3 regions of the Actinomadura graeca genome follow, and region 1 is predicted to be linked to each of the others. Evidence: riboswitches for the same ligand, from Rfam matches in the RefSeq annotation. Region 1 holds a riboswitch; each other region holds the start of a gene.
The links. Region 1 has a riboswitch for cobalamin ahead of AGRA3207_RS09410 (putative cobaltochelatase). Riboswitches for the same ligand answer to the same signal wherever they lie in the genome.
Positions count from the first base shown of each region.

Region 1 (7,118 bases):
TCCCTGATCGATGCCAGGAGCGTCCGCCAGGCGTCCGGCGTCAGCACCAGAGCCGGGCCGCCGGGGTCTTTCGAGTCGCGCACAGCGTGCAGATCACTGGAAAGGGGGGCCACCTCGACGCACTGGTCGCCACTTCCGCTATGGGACGACGTGCGCCACGTGGCTCCGCTGAGTGCGCGCTGCAGGTTGATCACGGGCTGCTCCTTGCTGCCTCGGCGATGAGGTGCGCGGAATCCTCGGGGGACAGGGCGGCCGCCTCGATCCGATCGAAGCGGTCCCTATGTTTTGCTATTTCCTCGGCACTCTCAAGGTAAACGTCACCCATGGTGCCCTCTACGTAGGCGATATCGGGGTCAGCGGGGTTCGGATACGACAATATGGTGAAACGTCCGTCAAGTCCGGCATGTGCCTGTGCGGTATAGGGAAGTACCTGAATCGTCACGGATGGGCGGGTCTTCACGGCCAGGTTGAGCGCGTCCAGCTGCGCGCGCATCACCTCCCGGCCGCCGATGTGGCGGTGCAGCACCGACTCGTCGAACACCACGTGCAGCCGCGGCGCGCTCTCCCGGTCCAGCAGCGCCTGCCGGATCTTGCGCGCGGCGATCCTGCGCTCGATCTCCTCCGGGCTCGGCAGCAGCCGGCCCGAGGTGATCACCGCGCGGGAGTACGGCTCGATCTGCAGCAGCCCGTGGATCAGCTGCGGGTCCCACGTGCGGATGTGGGACGCCTCGTCCTCCAGCGCGACGTAGCTTCCGGTGAACACGTCCTGGTAGGCCGTCCACCAGCCGCGCTGCCCGGCCTGCCGGGCCAGGGTGATGAGCGCGTCCCGCGCCGGGCTCGGGACGCCGTACAGGTCGAGGATGTCGGCGATGTCGCCGGGACGCGGCCGGGTCTGGCTCGTCTCCAGCCGGGACACGGTGGCCCGGGACCAGTCGAGCCGGTCCGCTACCTCCTGCAGGGTCAGCCCCTGCTCCTCGCGAAGCTTGCGCAGTTCCCGGGCCAGCCGGCGGCCGCGGACCGTAGGGCGGTAGGTCATGGCAGTGGAGTCTCCTCACTCTGGCGCCGCCCCACAACGCGAATGGCCAACCCCGCGCGGGGACAGAGCAATCTCGGCAAGGCGGTTGCGAAGGTGAGAATCTCACGAGACGCTTGAATCTGTGACGACTCGGGGACTGAAAGTAATCGACGACGCAGGAGCGCGCACGAGCGCGCCACCCCGGGAGGACCCGTGAAGACCTCGCCTGACATCACCGACGCCGCGCGTGTGGTGCCGCCCCGCCGGGCGCTGCTCGGCGGCAGGATCAGACCCGGCCGGGTCTGGCCCCTGCCCGGAGGGCCGGGTTGCGCCGGATACGCCCGGCGCGCCCTCGCCGAGGCGCTCACCGCGCTGCGGGCGTCCAGGGACGTCATCGCCGACGCCCAGCTGATGGTCAGCGAGCTGGCCACCAACGCCCACCAGCACGCGTGCGACCACAGCCCCCACGAGCTGTGGTTCGATCCGTGCGACGACGGCGCCGGGGAGGCGCGCTGCGCGGTCTTCGACGCCTTCGCCGACGCGGGGCTTCCGGGCTATTCCTGGACGTCGGGCGACTGCGGGCGCGGGCTCAGCATCGTCCGGGAGCTGTCCGGAGGACGCTGGGGCATGCTGCGGGCCCGGTCGCGGACGGGGGCTCCCGTCCACGGCAAGGCCGTCTGGTTCGCCGTGCCGGTGCGCGTCCCGGCGGGGCCGCCCCTCGCCGCGTCCTGACGTCCCGCCGCGTCCCGGTGCCTCGGGGGCGCGCCCGGGGGCGGGGGGCGCGACGGCGGCGGGTGTGCGATCCTGTGCCTGCGACGGAAGCGGAGGAACCCGGTGCGAATCCGGGGCTGTCCCGCAACTGTGACCAGGGGAGCTCTCCCTCGCTCGCGCCACGGCGGGCCCGCACGGGCCGGCTGGAAGGCCGAGGGGGAGCGGGGATCCGGGAGCCAGGAGACTCCGGCCGTCGGACAGGAACCGCCACGGGCGTGGACACCCGAGGAAAGGACGAGGCATGCCCCCTGATGCGCCGACGGGCACCGACGGGCCGAGGGAACGCGGGGGGACCGCGCGCTACCCCTTCTCCGCCGTCGTCGGGATGGACGACCTCAAGCTGGCGCTGCTGGTCAACGCCGTCTCGCCGGGCGTGGGCGGCGTGCTGGTGCGCGGCGAGAAGGGCACCGCGAAGTCGACGATCGTCCGGGCCCTGGCGGCGCTGCTGCCGCCGGTCGCGGTCGTCCCCGGCTGCCGCTTCTCCTGCGACCCGCACGCGCCCGACCCGTCCTGCCCCGACGGCCCGCACGGCGTCCCCGGCCCCCAGCCGGACGCGGGACGGGCGGACGCGGCGGCGGAGCGGGCCGCGCGGCTCGTGGAGCTGCCGGTCGGCGCGTCGGAGGACCGCCTCACCGGGTCGCTGGACATCGAGCGCGCCCTGACCGAGGGCGTGCGGGCGTTCGAACCGGGCCTGCTCGCCGCGGCGCACCGCGGCGTGCTGTACGTCGACGAGGTCAACCTCCTGCACGACCACCTCGTCGACCTGCTCCTGGACGCGGCGGCGATGGGCGAGTCGTACGTCGAGCGGGAGGGCGTGTCGGTCCGGCACGCGGCGCGGTTCCTGCTGGTGGGGACGATGAACCCGGAGGAGGGCGAGCTGCGCCCGCAGCTCCTCGACCGGTTCGGGCTGACCGTCGAGGTCGCCGCGACCCGCGACCCCGGGGAGCGCGCCGAGGTCGTCCGGCGGCGGCTGCGGTTCGAGGACGACCCGGCGGCGTTCGCCGCGGGCTGGGCCGGGGACGAGGCGGCGCTGGCCGCGCGGATCGCCGCGGCGCGGGACCGGCTGCCCGGCGTCGAGCTGACCGACGCCGCGGTCCGCCAGATCACGGCGGTGTGCGCCTCGTTCGAGGTGGACGGGCTGCGCGCCGACCTGGTCACGGCGCGCGCGGCCATCGCCCTGGCCGCCTGGCACGGGCGGCCCGCGGTCACGTCCGAGGACGTGCGCACCGCGGCGCGGCTGGCCCTGCCGCACCGGCGGCGCCGCGACCCGTTCGACGCGCCGGGCCTCGACCGGCAGAGACTCGACGAGGTCCTCGACGAGCACGCCGAACCGGACCGGGAGCAGGATCACGGGCCGGAGCCGGAAGACGGGGACGACCGGGGGCCGGAACCGCCCGACGACGACCCCGGGCCCCCCGACGGCGGGCCGGGCGGAGGCGCGGCGGACGAAGGTGCGACGGGCCCGCAGGACGGCGCGGAGCGCTCCGGCCCGCCGGAGCCGTCCGCGGAGAGCGGGCGAGGGCAGGCGGCGCAGGACGAGACCGCTCCCGCCGACGCCGCCTACAAGCCACGGCTGTTCACCGTGCCCGGCGTGGGCGCGGGTGCCCCCGGGCGCCGCTCCAAGGCACGCAGCCCGCACGGACGCGTGTCGGGTGCCCGTCCGGGCGCGCGCGGGCTGCACCTGACCGCCACGCTGCGCGCCGCCGCCCCGTACCAGAGCGCGCGCGGGCGGGTCGGCGCCGGGCTGATCGTGGTCCCGGGTGACCTGCGGGAGACCGTCCGGGACGGGCGTGAAGGCAACCTCGTGCTGTTCGTCGTGGACGCGAGCGGGTCGATGGCCGCACGCAAGCGGATGCGCGCGGTCAAGGGAGCGGTGCTCAGCCTGCTGCTGGACGCCTACCAGCGCCGCGACAAGGTCGGGCTCATCACGTTCCGGGGCTCGGACGCGGCGGTGGCGCTGCCGCCGACGTCGTCGGTGGAGGCCGGGGCGCGGCGCCTGGAGCGGCTGCCGACCGGCGGGCGGACCCCGCTGTCGGCCGGGCTGGTGCGCGCCGCCGAGGTGCTGCGGGTCGAGCGGCTGCGCGACCCCGCCCGCCGTCCGCTGCTGGTCGTGGTCACCGACGGCCGCGCCACGCACGGGCCCGATCCGGCGCGCGCGGCCGGGCTGCTCTCCGGCGTCGCGTCGGTGGTCGTCGACTGCGAGTCCGGGCCGGTGCGGCTCGGCCTGGCGGCCGCGCTGGGCGCGCGGCTGGGCGCGGAGGTCGTCCGGCTCGACCGGCTGGGCGCCGACTCGCTCGCCGGGGTCGTCCGGGACGCGCGGACCGTCGCGTGAGCCGCCTCGGCCGCCCGGGGCGCGCGTCGCGCCCGACCCGCATGACCCGCATGACCCGCATGACCCGCATGACCCGCATGGCCTGGTGGAAGGACGGGGACTGAGATGCCGCAGGGCAAGCCGGAGTACGTGCCGAGCGACGGGCTCACCACCCGGGAGCGCCGCAACCGGCCGCTGGTGATGGTGCACACCGGTCCCGGCAAGGGGAAGTCGACCGCCGCCTTCGGGCTCGCGCTGCGCGCCTGGAACCAGGGCTGGCCGATCGGGGTGTTCCAGTTCGTCAAGTCCGCCAAGTGGCGCATCGGCGAGGAGAACGCGCTGCTCGCGCTCGGCCGCCTGCACGCCGAGACCGGCGAGGGCGGGCCGGTGTCCTGGGCCAAGATGGGCGAGGGCTGGTCGTGGATCCAGCGGCCCGGCACCGAGGCCGACCACGAGGCGGACGCCCGCGAGGGCTGGGAGCAGATCAAGCGGGACCTCGCCGCCGAGACCTACCGCCTGTACGTCCTGGACGAGTTCACCTACCCGATGAAGTGGGGCTGGGTGGACGTCGGGGACGTCGTCGCCGCGCTGCGGGACCGGCCCGGCAACCAGCACGTCGTGATCACCGGGCGGGACGCCGACCCGCGGCTGGTGGAGGCGGCCGACCTCGTCACCGAGATGGGCAAGGTGCGGCATCCGATGGACCGCGGGCAGAAGGGCCAGAAGGGCATCGAGTGGTGAGCGTCCCGCGGCTCGTCGTCGCCGCGCCCTCGTCGGGGAGCGGGAAGACGACCGTGGCGACCGGGCTGATGGCCGCGTTCGCCGCCCGCGGGCTGGAGGTCTCGCCGCACAAGGTCGGCCCGGACTACATCGACCCGGGCTACCACGCGCTGGCGACGGGCCGCCCGGGACGCAACCTCGACCCGTGGATGACGTCCGAGGAGCTCGTCGTCCCGCTGTTCCTGCATGGCGCCGCGGGCGCGGACGTCGCCGTCGTCGAGGGCGTCATGGGCATGTACGACGGAGCGACCGGTCCGGGGATGCCGGGTCTCGGCGCGTCCGGTTCCCTGGGCGGCGGGGACCCGGCCTCCACCGCGCACGTCGCGACGCTCCTGGACGCCCCGGTCGTGCTCGTCGTCGACGCGTCGGCGGCGGCGGGACGGTCCGTGGCGGCGCTCGTCCACGGTTTCCGCTCGTTCGGCACGGCCCGCGTCGCCGGGGTGATCCTCAACCGGCTGGGCTCGGACGGGCACGAGCGCATGTGCCGCGACGCCGTGGAGGAGCTGGGGCTGCCGGTGCTGGGCGCGCTGCGCCGCCGTGAGGACGCGGCGACGCCGTCCCGCCACCTGGGCCTCGTGCCCGCCGCCGAGCGTCACGCGGACGCGGTGGACGCCGTGCGGCGGCTGGGCGCGCTGGTGGCCTCGTCCTGCGACCTGGACGCCGTCCTGGCGCTGGCCCGCACCGCGCCCGCGCTGACGGCCGCGCCGTGGGACCCGGCGGAGGCGGTGGCGGAAGCGGGGAACGCGACCCCCGGGGAGAGGCCGCGCATCGCGGTCGCGGGCGGCCCGGCGTTCACGTTCGGCTACATGGAGAACGAGGAACTGCTGGACGCGGCGGGCGCGGAGGTCGTCCGGTTCGATCCGCTGCGCGACGAGGCCCTCCCCGAAGGGACGCGTGGCGTCGTCATCGGCGGCGGGTTCCCCGAGGTGTACGCGTCTGAGCTGTCGGCGAACGAGCCGCTGCGCATGGAGATCGGCGACTTCGCGAAGGCGTCGCGTCCCGTGTACGCCGAATGCGCAGGTCTCCTCTATCTCGCGCAGGAGCTGGACGGCGCGCCGATGTGCGCCGTCCTGGACGGCGTCAAGGCGACCATGGCCCCGCGGCTGACGCTGGGCTATCGTGCCGCGGTGGCGGTGGCCGATTCGGTCGTCGCCCGCACGGGGGAGAGGCTGCGCGGCCATGAGTTCCATCGCACGGTGACGGAACCGGGTCATGGCGCCGGGCGGCCGTGGCAGGCGGCGTGGCAATGGTCCACGTCGGGTCCGGAAGGTTTCGTGAAGGGCGGGTGCGTCGCGTCCTACCTGCACCTGCACTGGGCGGGGGCGCCCTGGCTCGCGGGCAGGCTGGTCGCCGCCTGCGGAGGGGAGCGCGTGTGAACGCCTTCGAGGGGAGCGTGCGCCTGGAGGGCGAGCGGCTCGTCCTGCGCCCGTTCGACCTGGACGACGCGGCCGACGTGATCGAGGTCATCCGCGCCGGGGAGGACTTCCTCCCGCCCAACTTCCCGAACCGGCTGGAGGCGCAGCCGCTGGCGTGGTTCCTCCGGGAGGGCGTCCACAACGTCCAGCGGCTCGGCGTGGGGATCCACCTGGCCGTCACGGACCGGCCCAACGAGCGTCTCATCGGCACCATCGGGCTTTTCCGAACCGACTGGAAGCAGCTCACCTGCGAGGTCGGCTACGGGATGCGGCCAAGCGCGCGCGGGCACGGATACGCGACGGAGGCGCTCTCCCTGGTCTCCCGATGGGCGCTGCGCGAGTGCGGGCTTTTCCGGGTGGAACTGCGCGCCCTGGTCTCCAACCACGCGTCGATCCGCGTGGCGGAGAAGGCCGGGTACCACCGCGAAGGGGTGGCGCGGGGAGCGGAGGTCGGCCCCGGCGGCGCCCACGAGGACATGGTGGTCTTCAGCATGATCGCGACCGATCCGCAGCCGGGGATCCCCTCCTGCGGGCTCGTCGCCCACGACCGCGGGGAGGGGCGGGCATGATCGCGCCGGACGCGGCGTCGCGCATCGCGGCGCAGGGCGGGACGACCCTGGTGATGTACGGGAAGGGCGCGGACGAGACGGCGCGCGCGATGCTGCCGAAACTTCCGGCCGTCTGCTTCGCGCCCGTCGACCTGCGGGAGCTGCGGGCCGCCGTCGAGCACGGCCTCGCGCAGGTCGTGCTGATCGCCGGGATGGACGAGCTGGCCGCGGCCGCCGGGGACGGTGGCGTCCTGGAGGCGATCACCCTGGACATGGAC
Region 1 is NZ_CP059572.1:2,048,660-2,055,777, reverse strand. It holds gene AGRA3207_RS09425 (DUF397 domain-containing protein) at 1-194, opposite strand, end outside; gene AGRA3207_RS09420 (helix-turn-helix domain-containing protein) at 191-1,036, opposite strand; gene AGRA3207_RS09415 (ATP-binding protein) at 1,229-1,747, shown strand; cobalamin riboswitch at 1,841-1,972, shown strand; gene AGRA3207_RS09410 (putative cobaltochelatase) at 2,028-4,118, shown strand; gene cobO (cob(I)yrinic acid a,c-diamide adenosyltransferase) at 4,224-4,838, shown strand; gene AGRA3207_RS09400 (cobyrinic acid a,c-diamide synthase CobB) at 4,832-6,253, shown strand; gene AGRA3207_RS09395 (GNAT family N-acetyltransferase) at 6,250-6,861, shown strand; gene AGRA3207_RS09390 (hypothetical protein) at 6,858-7,118, shown strand, end outside.

Region 2 (7,118 bases), 1.7 Mb from region 1:
GCGGGGCGCGGCGCGGCGGCCCGCGGTGCGGGCGAGCAGCGGCAGGCCGAACGCGAGGGTCTTGCCCGAGCCCGTGCGTCCCCGGCCGAGGACGTCCCGCCCGGCGAGCGCGTTCGGCAGGGTCGCGGCCTGGATGGGGAACGGGTCCCTGACCCCCTCGCGGGCCAGCGCCGCCAGGAGCGGCTTCGGCAGCCGCGACTCCGCGAACGACCCGATGGCGGGCAGCGGCGGGGTGACGGCCTCGGGCGGCGCGAACTCGGCGTCGGGCCGCTGCGCGGTCACCGGACGGCGCCGGCCGCGGCCGGGGCGTGATCGGGGGGAGCGGCCGCGGGCGGCCGGTGGGGCGATGCGGGACATGGTGGAGCCTTCCTCGGGTGCGGTGCGTGTCGAGGAAGAGCTCCGCCGGGGTCCCTCGGATCGGGACCGGCGACGAGATTCTCAAGAACGGACCGGGAACGATCGCCGGGCGCGTGCGCCGCGGTCGTCGTGGAAACGGTGACGGGGGCGGACACGCCCCGCGGTCGCGGTGCCGTCCGGGCACCGCGTGGCACATGGCGGGAGGGCCCGGGGGCCCGCCCGCCATGCCGCCGGAGATCAGGAGGGGACGATGTTCTCCGCCTGAAGGCCCTTCTGGCCCTGCGTGACGTCGAACGTCACCTTCTGGCCTTCCTGGAGCTCACGGAAGCCCTGGGCCGCGATGTTGGAGTAGTGGGCGAAGACGTCGGGGCCGCCGCCGTCCTGCTCGATGAAGCCGAAGCCCTTTTCCGCGTTGAACCACTTGACGGTGCCGGTGGCCATGTTTCTCCTTCTGGATCGGTCCTCGACCGCGTGTCGTGTGCGGCCGGGGATGCCGCGATGGCCCATCCGGAAAGATCCAGAACAACAAAAAATGCGCCTGAGGTGAGACCGGCAGGCGCACAGATATGTCTATGGGAACCGCAACTAGTGACACAGTACCACATGAATCTGACGACCGAACGGGCATCCTCGCGGAACCGGCGCCGCGGCGGCGATTTCCGCAGGCGGCGCGCAGGCGGGACGCGCTGAAATCCGGATTCATGCCAATGCGGTCAGCTTTTCGTGCCAATGCGCGCCGGCGGGGACCGGCGAATTGTGGCAGGGAACACCATGGAGAATCCGCCGCCGCCCGCCCGGTGCCGGGCGCGCCCATTCGCCGTCCGGCGACCCTCACGCCTGCGCGGACCTCGGCGGAGGGAGGGTCCGGACGACGTGCGGGCGGCCGGGCTCCGCCTCGTCGGCGCTGTGCGCTTCCGACAGTTCGATCAGCCGGGCGGACATGTCAGCGAACAGCAGCATCTGGCGTGCCGTGACCGGGCTGAACGGCTGGGCCCCCGGGCGTCCGAGGACGGCGAGGACGCCCCGGGTGGCCTCCCCCGTCTCCAGCGGCAGGATCAGGATCGGGCCGGCCGGCAGGGAGGTGAGGGTCTGGTCGGCGGCGATCCGGGCGGACACCGCGCGGCGCGAGCTGAACGCCCGGCCGAGCATCGACCGTCCGCGGCGCACCGTCAGCCCGCGGATCCGGTCGCCGCCGGCGCCGATCGCGACCTCGACCCGCAGCGTGTCGGGGTCCTCGGCGGGCAGCGCGATGAACGCCAGCGGGACGCGGGCCATCGCGCGGGCGTGCGTCGCCAGCAGCGCCAGCATGTCGGGCAGGCGCGTCCCGTTCAGGACGGCCGTCATCAGGTCGAACGACGCCGCCAGCCGCTGCCGGTCCTCCGGCCGCCGGGGGGTCCCCGCGCGTCCCCAGCCGCTCGGCTGCTCGCCTCCGGTCATGTCGTCACCCCGCTCGTCCCCCGTCCTCAAGCCACGGCCGGCTTGGCGCCGGGACGGGCGGGCCGGGCGGCGGTGACGCTGGGACGGATCGTGAAGGCCCGGGTCAGCCCGGTGATGCGCAGCAGCTTGGCCATCTGCGGGCGCGGCGCCGCGAGGACCATGGTGGTGCCCGCCGGCTCCGCCCGGCGGCGCGCGCCGACGAGCAGGGCGAGGCCGGACGCGTCGCAGAACGTCACGCCGGACAGGTCGATGACGACGCGCGGCCCGACGTTGCGCAGGGCCGTGTTCAAACGTTCCCGCAGGGACGGGGTGGACGCTATGTCGAGCTCGCCGATGATGGCGATGACGGTGTGCTCCTCGAGCCGCTCGCGGCTCAGCCCGGCTGCCGGCGGGGCGGGGTCGGTGGCGGGCATGCTGGATCTCCGATCCGGGTCAGTGGCCGCCCGTCGCGGCCCGGGGCCGGTCCCATGGGCGGGGGGAGTCGGCCCGCGCCGGGGTCCACGCGGCGTCCGCGCCACGCACTCCGCGGTCAACGTGACTGCTCCTCGGCGTCACGGACGGTGCCGCGGTGGTTCGGCCTGTCTCTCGGAACCAGGGGGACGCGGGCTTGGCCGCCCGCATCGAGATGACCCCTCGTTCACCATGAGTCTACGCCCTCCGGCGGCCGGACGCCGGGCACGCGCCCGATCACCCCTCTGACCTGGCGATCGGCCGGGCGCCGCGGCGCCCGGCCCAGATCGCCGGACCCGACGGCCGGCTCCCGCCAGGTGAACGGGCGGAAGCCGGCCGGGACGACCACTGGGCCGGGCCGCTCAGCTGGAACGGTCCCGCCGGACGCGGTGCGCGGCGGCGACCAGGTTGCGCAGGGACGCCTCGGTCTCCGGGTAGGCGCGGGTCTTCAGGCCGCAGTCGGGGTTGACCCACAGCCTGGAGGGCTCGACGGCCTGGAGGGCGCGCCGGAGGTTGTCCTCCATCTCCTCCGCGGACGGGACGCGCGGCGAGTGGATGTCGTAGACGCCCGGCCCGATGCCGTTGCCGTACCCGGCGTCGCGCAGGTCGGCGACCAGCTCCATGCGCGAGCGGGCCGCCTCGACGCTGGTGACGTCGGCGTCCAGCGCGCCGATCGCGCCGATGATCTCCCCGAACTCCGAGTAGCACATGTGGGTGTGGATCTGCGTGGTGTCCGCGACGCCCGAGGTCGCCAGCCGGAACGCCTCGACGGCCCAGTCCAGGTAGGCGGCGCGGTCGGCCTCGCGCAGCGGCAGTGCCTCGCGCAGCGCCGGCTCGTCCACCTGGATGACCCGCACCCCGGCCGCCTCCAGGTCGCCGATCTCGTCCCGCAGGGCCAGCGCCACCTGCCGCGCGGTGTCGGCGAGCGGCTGGTCGTCGCGGACGAACGACCAGGCCAGCATCGTGACGGGCCCGGTCAGCATCCCCTTCACCGGCTTGCTCGTCAGCGACTGCGCGTACGTCGCCCACTCCACCGTCATCGGACGCCGCCGCGCCACGTCGCCGTGCAGGATCGGCGGCCGCACGTAACGCGACCCGTAGGACTGCACCCAGCCGTGCCGGGTCGCGGCGTACCCGTCGAGTTGCTCGGCGAAGTACTGGACCATGTCGTTGCGCTCCGGCTCGCCGTGCACGAGCACGTCCAGCCCGATGTCCTCCTGGAGCGCGATGACACGCGCGATCTCGTCCTTCATGGCCTGGACGTAGGCGTCGGCGGGGATGCGCCCGGCCCGCCCGTCGGCGCGGGCGCGGCGGATCTCCGCCGTCTGCGGGAACGACCCGATCGTCGTCGTCGGCAGGTCGGGCAGTCCGAGCGCGGCCCGCTGCGCGGTGAACCGGTCCGCGCGGTCGCCGCGCCGGACCCCGCGGAGGGCGTCCACCCGGGCCCGGACGTCACGGTCGACGGCCGCCGCCGGGGCCGGGACCTCGTCCGGCGCCGGGCCGTCCTCGCGCAGTGCCCGGCCGAGCGCGACGACCTCGGCGACCTTCTGCCGGGCGAAGGCGAGCCGCCCGCGCACGGACGGGTCCAGCGACGTCTCGGCGTCCAGGTCGAGCGGCACGTGCAGCAGCGAGCACGACGTGCCCACCACGACCTGGTCCGCCAGCCCGAGCAGGGTGGCACAGGTGGCGCGGGCCCTGCGGGTGTCGGTGCGCCAGACGTTGCGGCCGTCCACGACGCCCGCCACGACGGTCTTGCGCGGCAGCCCGCCGACCGACGCGAGGACCTCCAGGTTCCCGGGACCAGCGGCGAAGTCCAGGGCGACGGCCTCGACCCGCCCCCTGGCCAGCACACGCAGCGCGTCCGTGCCGATCGTCCCGAAGTAGGTCGCGACCATCAGCCGCGGACGCGTCGGCAGCCCGCCGAGCCGTGCGTAGGCGCGGGCGAACGCGGTGATCTCCTCCTCGGTCCGGTCGGCGACCAGCGCGGGCTCGTCCAGCTGCACCCACGCGGCGCCCGCCCCGGCGAGCCGTTCCAGCAGCTCCGCGTACACCTCGACGAGGTCGTCCAGCAGGTCCAGCGGCCGGAACCCGTCCGGCGCGCCGGGCGCGGGCTTGGCCATCAGCAGGTAGGTGAGCGGCCCGACCAGCACCGGGCGCGTCTCGATGCCGAGCGCCCTGGCCTCCCTGTACTCCACCAGCGGCTTGGACGCGGATCCGCCGGCCAGCCGGAACCGCGTGTCCGGCCCCAGCTCGGGGACGATGTAGTGGTAGTTGGTGTCGAACCACTTGGTCATCTCCAGCGGCGGGACGTCCTGCACCCCGCGCGCCATCGCGAAGTACCGGTCGAGCCCGGACAGATGCCGGTACCGCTCCGGGACGGCGTCGACGAGCACGCTGGTGTCGAGCACCTGGTCGTAGAAGGAGAACGTGTTAGACGGGATCGCGTCCAGGCCCGCATCGCGCAGGCCCGTCCAGACCGACGCGCGCAGTTCGGCCCCGGCCGCCTCCAGGGCGGCGGCGTCGGCGCGTCCGGCCCAGTAGTCCTCGGTGGCGGTCTTCAGTTCACGGCGCGCACCGATGCGCGGATACCCCAGAATTGTCGTGTTCATGGCGGCTTCCCTCGCTGTGCCATGGGCGGACCCGCGGGCGCAGGGACGCGCTGGGAGCGCGCCGCCGACCTTCCCGCGAGGCCGCAGACCACCGCGCGCCGGTCGGCACGCGGGCGGAGGCAGGTCTTCGGACTCGCGGGCATCGCCTCCAGGAGGCGTCCTACTGGCCGTCGCTTCCCAGGCCGTGCGGCCCAGTGCGTATGACGGCGGTCGTTCCCGCTCACCGCTGCGGGGCAGTCCCGGATTCGCACCGGGTTCCCTCTTACGACACTCGTCACCGAGTGAACCATCCGCACCGCGAAGTCTACCGACACGCCATGAACCGCCACCCGACAGGCGCGGCCTTCGTCGGACGAGACGCCTGCCGCCCCATGACCCACCGCCATCACGCGGACGGCGACGGCATCGCCCGCGGACACGACCCGGACGCCCTTCCAAGCCCGCGGAGCCCTTCGATGACGGTTCCTCGCGGCGTCAGCGTCTGATCGGAAGGGCACGGGGTCGTGCCCTTGGTGCTGTCCTCGGCGGCCTTCCCACGACCGCGTGCACCGGGGGAGCGTGGAGGTGCGTCCATTCGTGGGGAGGCGTCCGTGCGGGAACAGGTGCGACCGGGCAGGCGGGGCAGTGAAGAGCGTGCGGCGGATGCCGCTCAGCCAAGGGCGGCGGAACCGATGTCGGCTCTGCTGGCTCTGCAGCGGACGGCGGGCAACGCCGCGGTGACCGCCGCGCTGGAGACCCAGCGGCACGTCCACCACGCCGGTTGCGGTCACGGGACCGCGGTCCAGCGGTCGGCGGTGCACGATGTCCTGCGCTCGTCGGGACGTCCCCTGGGAAGCGGGCTGCGGGACGAGATGGAGCAGCGCCTGGGCGCGGACTTCGGCGACGTCCGCATCCACGACGACGCCGTCGCGCAGCGGTCGGCCGCCGAGATCGGGGCGCGTGCCTACACGTCCGGCTCCCATGTGGTGGTCGGCGCGGGCGGCGCGGACAAGCACACCCTCGCCCATGAGCTGACGCACGTCATCCAGCAGCGCAGCGGCCCGGTGGCGGGCACCGACAACGGCCAGGGACTGTCCGTCAGCGACCCCGGTGACCGTTTCGAGCGTGAGGCCGAGGCCAACGCCAAGCGCGCCATGTCCGTGCCGCTGGCCGGAGCCGATACGGGTGGGGGAGCGCCGCGGACGGCCCTCGCCCTGCAACGCCTCGCCGGGAACACCGCCATGGGGGAGGCGCTTCGCGGGCCCGGGCGAGAGCCGGAGAACGGGCGGCACCAGCTCGATGAGGGACGCGCTCACCACGGCGGGCAGGCGCGGGACCCCGTCGTCCAGCGGGCCCCGGGCGAATACCTCTCCTCCCGGGTCCTGCGGCGCCTTCACATCGCGAACGACGCCATCAGGGATATTCAGGCGGACACCCGGCACGCCGCGAACCAGCAAGCGGCCCTGATCCACACGCTGTACAACGCGTCCCTGCGCGCGGTCGTCCAGCAGCACAACGGCTTCTGGGACTTTTCACGGCTCACCAGCCGGCCCGACGCACGCGATCTGTCGGCGGCGAAGGCCCTGCACGCACGGAGCATGATCTGCGAGTCATCCGCTCAGTGCACGTTCTCCCTTCTTCGGCGCTATGCCCGAGGGGAGACGATCAGGATGGTGATGTCCCCTCAGCAATCCCACTGGTTCGTGATCATCGGCGGGGTGAACGAGGACCCCTCGGAGTGGGTCGTGGCCGACCCTTGGCCCACGCAGGCCCGGGCCGTCGAATGGACGGACCACTTCTGCTACACACCGGACCTGGAGACGGTCTTCATCGACAGGACGATGCAGGCGGACGGCAACGACGAAGCCCGTCATCTCTCCCACCTCATCAGCCTGAACGACGCCGGATGGTATGCGCTGCACTGGGACCTGAGCAGGCTCCGCGGGCGTCCGCTCACGCAGATCGGCGAAATGTTCCAAGCCGCAGGGATAGGGATCAACCTCCACCAGCCCGACCTGGTGGAGCAGCTCATGCAGGGTCTCGCGATGGCCGACTCGTGGTCGACCGACGACATCGGGACGTGGCCGAATGCGGCGCTCGAGGTGTGGTGCCTGGCCCAGATCGACGCGCAGGTCGTCAGACGGCTGTTCGCGGACACCGCGAGCTCGGGGAACACCAGGGACCTTCGCGCGCAGGTCGCCGCCGGAGTCGGAGAGGTCAGGCAGCAGGGCGACAGTTCCTGGATCTGGGACATCCCCCACGCTTACGGCCCGGGTGGGAACCGGT
Region 2 is NZ_CP059572.1:3,733,381-3,740,498, reverse strand. It holds gene AGRA3207_RS16420 (DEAD/DEAH box helicase) at 1-357, opposite strand, end outside; gene AGRA3207_RS16415 (cold-shock protein) at 595-798, opposite strand; gene AGRA3207_RS16410 (GAF domain-containing protein) at 1,189-1,794, opposite strand; gene AGRA3207_RS16405 (STAS domain-containing protein) at 1,821-2,207, opposite strand; gene metE (5-methyltetrahydropteroyltriglutamate--homocysteine S-methyltransferase) at 2,607-4,853, opposite strand; cobalamin riboswitch at 4,955-5,160, opposite strand; gene AGRA3207_RS16395 (eCIS core domain-containing protein) at 5,525-7,118, shown strand, end outside.
Region 2: another riboswitch for cobalamin. It lies ahead of metE (5-methyltetrahydropteroyltriglutamate--homocysteine S-methyltransferase); the one in region 1 lies ahead of AGRA3207_RS09410 (putative cobaltochelatase).

Region 3 (7,118 bases), 2.5 Mb from region 1:
AGGCGGCCAACACCGGCGACAAGCTCAAGGGCAAGGCCAAGGAAGTCGCCGGCAAGGTGACCGGCAACGAGCGCCTTGAGGCGGAGGGCAAGAACGACCAGGTCAAGGGGGACCTCAAGCAGGCCGGTGAGAAGGCCAAGGACGCCTTCACCGACTGATCGAGCGTCCAGGGATCGAGGCAGGCCACCGCCAGGAGCGGTGGCCTGCCTCTGCCCGGAGCTTTGGCCGACGCACGACCCGCGACGCGACGCGACGCGGCGTGGCGCGGGGCGGGGCGGGGCGGCGGGCGCGATGCGGGGCGGCGTGGCGCTTGTTACGCCGGGCCGGAGGGGGCCCGGCTCAGATCCACGACGCAGAAGCGGTTGCCGTCCGGGTCGGCGAGGACGACGAAGTCAGGGTCCGGCGGGTACAGGTCCCACGTGATCCTCTCGGCTCCGAGGCCGATCAGACGCTCCACCTCGGCTTCCTGCTCGGCCGTGGTGTCCACCATCAGGTCGAGGTGGATGCGCGGGTGTTCCTGGACGGGCGACTCGCTGAACATCAGCGCGAGTGCCCGGCCCGACCCGTCCGCGTGCTCAAGGGTCCTCCAGGTGGGCGCCTCCCACTCCGATGTGGCGACCAGGTTCAGCGCCGACGTCCAGAAGGCCACGGCGCGCGGGACGTCGGTCACGCCGATCACCGGGAATCCGAGTCTGAGCATGAGGGCGAGTCTAGGGAGCGTCCACGTGCGTCCAGGGCCGGCGGACCGTCCGGCGGGATCGTTCCGCGGACGCTCAGACCACCAGATCGCGGAGCGTGCACACCGCGGCGTAAACCTCGCGGTGGGTGGTGTAGAGGGGGTGGAGGCCGAACCGCATCAGGTCCGGCGGACGATGGTCGGCCGCGACGCCGTTGTCCCTGAGCTCCTGGACGATCTTCGGCGCGTCGCCGTGGCAGACCGCGACGTGACCGGCCCGGCGCTGCGGCTCCCGCGGTGTGGCCACGGACGCGGCCGTCCCCGTGAGGAGTTCCTCCGCGCAGGTCATGAAGAAGCCCGTCAGCGACAGGCTGCGTTGACGCACCTGCCGCATGTCGACGGCGTCGTAGGCGTCCAGGGCCGCTTCGAGCGCGATCATGGAGATGATCGGCGGGGTGCCGATGCGGGCGCGGGCGATGCTGGGCGCGCCCTGGTAGGTGTCGCGCATGCCGAACGGGTACTCGTGGCCGTTCCAGCCGGGGAGCGGCTGGTCGAAGACGTTCTGGTGACGCCCGCCGACGTAGATGAACGCCGGTGAGCCGGGGCCGCCGCACAGGTACTTGTAGGTGCAGCCGACCGCCATGTCCACGTCGTTGGCGTCCAGGTCGACGGGAACGATCCCGGCGGCGTGGCACAGATCCCACACCGTGACGCAGCCGGCGGCGTGGGCGGCGCGGGTGAGGCCCGCGAGGTCGTAGAGCTCGCCGGTGCGGAAGTCGACCGGTTCGTGGAGCAGCACCCCGATGGCCTCGCCGTCGGCCCGGAGGTAGCGTTCGATCTCGGCCGGGGGGACGCGCCGGACGGTCAGGTCCAGCATCCGCGCGGCCGAGTCGGTGATGTACCGGGCGGTCGGGAACTGTGTCGTGACGCTCAGGATCACCTTGCGGCCGGGACGCAGCCGGGACGCCGCGACGAGGGCGTTGAACAGCTGCACCGTGGTGGAGTCACTGACCACCACCTGGCCGGGGGCGGCGCCCAGCAGCCGCCCGATCTTGTCTCCGGCGCGGGCGGGGGCCTCCCACCATCCGTCCTCCCACCATCCGTCGATGAGCCGCCGACCCCACTGGACGTCGACCGCCTCGCGAACGGCGGCCGAGACCGAGGAGGTCAGCGGCCCCAGACACGTGCTCTCCATATAGATCTGGCCCGCGGGCAGGACGAATCGCTTCCGCACATGGGCCAGCGGATCTGCGGCGTCCAGCCGCTCGGCTTCCTCGTTCAGGGACTCGGATACGCGCACGTTCATAGTCGACCTCTCGCCTGGTGGCCTTGCCGGTGGTGTGTTTCTGGGAGCCCACGACGAATGCACAGCACCAAGAAGGGGGCGCCTTCGAATGTGTCGCGCCTGGCGGAGCACGTCAAATGACATGGCATGTTTGGCAGATTCTTGTCGTGCCCCGCCCGGCGCATCGAACCTGCGTCCCGCAGGCAAAAGACCACGTGCCTGCAACGGTTCTCAGAACTCCTCGTCGAGGCTGACGGCGCCTTCCGTGCCGATCTGGTAGGCCGAGACCCGGCGCTCGAAGAAGTTGGACAGCTCCTGGACGTCCTGCAGTTCCATGAAGGCGAAGGGGTTGGCGGGGCAGTCCCGGAATCGCACCGGGTTCCCTCTTACGACACCCGTCCCTGGGTGGGACGGGTGAGCCAACGTCAGAGGAACCATACATCTTGTGGTGCCATAGTCCTACCAACACCACATGTAGATACTCTCACTCCCGTGTCCGCCGGGCCCGGCGCAGGGCGACCGCCTCACGGAGGCCGTGCACCAGGTTCCGGCCGTCGCCGAAGAAGGGCAGGAGGAACACGAGGTGGACGAGATACCACCAGGCCAGGGCCCGGTCGAGTCCCATGCTCCACAGCCCGGCGCCGACGATCACGCACGAGGACGGACCGGCCACGGCGACGCCCGCGCTCTGGAGGGCCGTCATCGTCCCCGCTGGGATCACCGATGTGCGCCACATCGTCCGCTCGATGGCGATGTGCGTGACGTGGGGAAGGCGCTTGAGCACCACCACGTGCGCCACCTCGTGCAGGGCGAAGGAGCCCGCCAGGCCCAATGCCGCCGCCTTGAAGAACCACCACGCCATCTCCGCCGGGACGCCGTCGCCGGACGACGCGAACCACGCCAGCGCCACGGCCAGGAGGCCGCCGAGGAAGGCCAGCAGCGGCCAGACCTGCAGGACCACGGCCGCGGCGACCGCGCGGACCACCGGCCCGTCCCGGTCGTGGGCGGAGGGACCGGGCGCCGGATCGCCGGCGGAGGGGTCAGGCGCCGGTCTGCTGCTTGATGAGCTGCTCACGGCGGTGCTTCAACCCCCGGTAGGTGATGTGGGTCATCGTGAGGACCGCGGTGGCGACCACGAAAATGACGATCAGGGCCGTGGGATTGGCCACGCCCATGGTCACCCCGGTCGCCCCGTTGCCCGTGGGCTTCGCCTTGAAGAAAAGCGATCCGAACAGCGTCTCCCGGTAGATCGGCTTGTCACCGTCAGTTGAGAACATGAGATACAGAAGGGCCGTCACCGCGATCGCCAGGGTCAACAGGACCGACGCGAGAGCGGACGTCATGACCCACCGTGCCTTTATCATTCCTTCTCCTCGATTCACTGATCCGGATTCCCTGGACCGCGTACCAGACGGACAGCGCGCACGCTCCGCCGAGGACTCCTCTGGCCGCCCACGGCGGCAGATTGAGCAGGCCCAGCCCGATGGCCGCCAGCGCGAACGCGACGCCGAACGCGGAAAGGCCCAGGAAGACGGAGAACGGATTGTCCTTCTCCGCGGGGAAGACGATGCTGATGCAGGTGGTCATGACCACGCCGCCGAGGCAGCCGAGCAGGGCCGGGCCGCTCTGGACGAAGGCGTCCCGGTCGGCCGCGAGGAGGATCGCGAGTCCCGGCACGGCGAACAGGACCAGCAGGACGACCTGCGCCTTGACCAGCCGCCCGTAGATCCGCCAGGGGGAGGTGGCCGTGCCGGGGATCATCCGCAGCGGCTGCGTCGCGGTGAACTGGTAAAGACCGCCCAGGGAAAGGACGGCGAGGCTCCACATGGGATTGACCGCGGATCGCAGCGTCAGGTAGGCGAACAGCGCGACGGTCATCACGGCACCGATCGATGTCTGCGAGTTGCGGAGCAGACACCAGTCATAGGCGTTGAGGAAACGGCCCGGCAGCCTGCCCATCGAGACGTTCAGGAACCGCGACTGGCGGACGTGCTGGTTCGGAGTGAGCGCCAGTGTGAGGACCATGAGCACGGCCGCGAGGAGCACCGCGCCCGCGAGGGCGGGGACGGCGCCGTACCGGTGCCACGACCACGACACCGACGTGACCCACGAATAGCGGGTCCGCTTTTCGAGATAGTCCTCGCTGACGTCCGTGATGAGCGTCCGCATCTGGACCGAATACAGAACCACCAGCCCGAACATCACGAGGACGGACAGGACGCCCGCGATGCGGCTGAGTCCTATCAGCCCCCACAGCCGCGCCAGGAGCTGGTACACGACGCTCAGGGCGAGGTATGTCAGGAGGACGGGCAGGATGATCGACGCGGTGATACGCGGGACGGCGTCCGGGCCGAGCAGCAGCAGCGCGCTCACGGCGAGCGAAACGAAACCCACTCCGGCGACGATCCCCGTCGTGCCCGCCTCGTACATCAAGAACGCCACGGACCGTTCACGGTTCGTCAGCGGCAGCTGATAGCTCAGCGTGAGCATTCCCTCCGCATTGATGAAGAGCACCTTCACCAGCAGGAAGGCGATCTGCACCCACAGGACGAGGGAGACCGTCGATGTGTCGAACAGCAGCCGCCAGGCGGCCATGTCGTCGACCAGCGACTTGAGAAAGAAGTACGCGGACGCGCACAGGACCCCGAGGAGTAACGCCGCGGCCGATAACGCGAAGACCTTCACCGGAGTGGACCGCAGGACGCCCATTTTCAGGACCCTGCGCCGGAAGAAGACGAAGAGCAGCCGGGCCAGGGCGGCGGAGTGTCGCAGTCGCATGCTCACCGGCCGTCCGTTCCGAGGTGGTGGAACACCATGTCGCTCAGGGAGCCGTACTCGTCGATGAGGTCCGAGGTGGGCGCGTCGGAGACGACGTGCCCGAGGTCGAGGAAGACGATGCGGTCCGCGAGCCGTTCCAGGACGGGGAAGTCGTGGGTGCACAGGAGGATCGACCGTCCCTCGTCGCGCACGCGCCGGAATTCCTTCTCGCTGAGGTGGAGCGCTTCGAGGTCGATCCCGTTGAGCGTCTCGTCGATGATGGTCAGGGGCCGGCGCATGATGAGCGCGGACACCAGCTGCGTCTTCTTGCGCATGCCGTGGGAGTAGTCCTCGATGAGGTGCCCGTAGCGTCCGTCCATCGAGAACCTGCGGAACAGCTCCTGCGCCTCGGAATGGTCCACGTCGACCTGGAACAGGTCCCCCAGCAGCGAGACGTACTCGCGGGCGGTGAGGAACTCCGGCAGGTAGTCGTTGCTGGACAGGTACATGCCCATCGACTTCGCCTCGGCGGACGCGTGCTTGTGGCCGCCGATGCTGATCGACCCGGACTGGAGCCTCAGCAGATCGAAGATGTTCTTGATCAGCGTGGACTTGCCGGAACCGTTGGGCCCGACCAGGCCGACGATCACCCCTTCCTCGACCGACAGCGAGACGTCCGCGAGGACGTTGACGATGCCGTCGTAGGAGTAGCTCACCTTATTGACAGTCAACTGGCTCATTGTCACGTTGGTCTTTCGCCGAGTCCATCAGGTGGTGGTGCCCAGGCGGGCTGGGCTGTTGCTGGCGAATTCACCCGCCTGGGCACCGCACTGAAAAACGTCGACCAACCGCCTGGCGGCCTAGGTCACCTGCATTCGAAGTAGACCTTCAGGCCGAAGTTCTTGTACTGCCAGTGGCCGGTGAACGTCTTGTGCTGCTTGACCACGCACCAGACCGCCATCCCCGCGAGCAGGGTGGCCCCTAAGGCGAGGATGACCGCGACGAAGACCAGGAACCAGGCGTCGTAACGGACCAGTCCCTCGTCGATCCTCTTCTTGATCGACTCCACCGCGCGCGTGCGCCGGTCGAGCATGCGCGCGGTGACGGATTTCGTCACCAGTGCGGGTACTGTCATCGACATACGGCTTCCTCCCTCTGTCAGGCGCGGCGTCTCCGCGCCTGACAGATAATGTCGCCGATGCTTCTCTGCGGGGCCATTGGACCTTAGGGGCTGGAATCGAAGGGACTGCTACTTTGGTTCCATTCACAGGCCGGCGCCTGGCTGATGACGAAGGACACCAGTCCGGCCTGGAGCCTGGATTGGACCACCAGCTTCTCCATGATGGAGGTGATGTGGCGCTTGACGGTGCGTTCGGATATCTGAAGGTTCTGGGATATGGACCGGTTGTCACATCCGTAACCTAAGTACAGAAAGACTTGGAGTTCTCTGGGCGTGAGGCGGCCGACGAGACGCAGCGAGTCCGCCAGCCAGTCGAGCTCCGATTCCCCTGCCTTGATCTTCACCATGCATCCCCCCGTGTGGTGACGCCCTCCTCGCCGGGCGCTCGCGCCCGGCTACCGCGCCGGGCCGCCCAACTCTTCGAGAAACACGGGGTCGCCCGCGCGGTCCGCGAACCGCCTGCGGGCATCCCGCACGTGACCCTTTCCTTCACCATGGCGGCCGCCCGGCGGCGGGGGTACACGGGGAGGGTCGGTAAGTCCCCGGTGCGGCGGCCGGACGCCCCTGCGCTGCGGTCCTCCAAGGTCTATCTCCCCTTGGCCCCCGGGAGCCTCCGGACGATCGCGCAAGCTCGCCGGTGAACAGGACCGCCAAATTTTAGGCCGACACTAACAGGAAGGTTGATCCTCAGTAAAGCGCGTCATCGAGAAGCGGTGCCGCGCTAAGGGTCCATCCGATGATTGTCAGGGTTCTCCACGATGTACGACCCCAGGGCCACCTGATAAGCACTTCGGCCACAGTGCCCGATTGGAACATACCAAGATAACTAAAGGTTTCCTCAGGGCGGTCTGTACACCATTGCCCTCAGCCGGGCGGCGGCGCTGTTCGGGCAGGGGATGCCGTGCGCGGAGGCCGTCGGCGCGGACCCGTGCTCCGGGCCTCCCGGCCCGGAGCGGGCCCCGCCACAGCGGAATGGAGGACGTCCGCCGGTCGCGCTCTCAGCTCGGGCGCAGGACGTCGGCCGGGACGGGACGGAATCCCGAGCAGAGGACGCGAAGCCAGACGATCCGGTCGTCGGCGACGGCGTAGTAGACCTGCTGCTCGACCAGGTGCCGGCCGTCTCCGGTGCGGACTTCGAGGCGATAGGAGAGGTGTTCACGGTCGCCCACGCGGTCGGTGGCGACATGGAGGAGGCGTTCGATGTGGTCGTCGGGTTCGAA
Region 3 is NZ_CP059572.1:4,512,536-4,519,653, forward strand. It holds gene AGRA3207_RS19905 (CsbD family protein) at 1-158, shown strand, start outside; gene AGRA3207_RS19910 (VOC family protein) at 314-700, opposite strand; gene AGRA3207_RS19915 (kynureninase) at 774-1,976, opposite strand; cobalamin riboswitch at 2,270-2,392, opposite strand; gene AGRA3207_RS19925 (hypothetical protein) at 2,446-2,946, opposite strand; gene AGRA3207_RS19930 (hypothetical protein) at 3,002-3,277, opposite strand; gene AGRA3207_RS19935 (hypothetical protein) at 3,225-4,739, opposite strand; gene AGRA3207_RS19940 (ABC transporter ATP-binding protein) at 4,742-5,449, opposite strand; gene AGRA3207_RS19945 (hypothetical protein) at 5,584-5,859, opposite strand; gene AGRA3207_RS19950 (helix-turn-helix domain-containing protein) at 5,943-6,245, opposite strand; gene AGRA3207_RS19955 (hypothetical protein) at 6,897-7,118, opposite strand, start outside.
Region 3: another riboswitch for cobalamin. It lies ahead of AGRA3207_RS19915 (kynureninase); the one in region 1 lies ahead of AGRA3207_RS09410 (putative cobaltochelatase).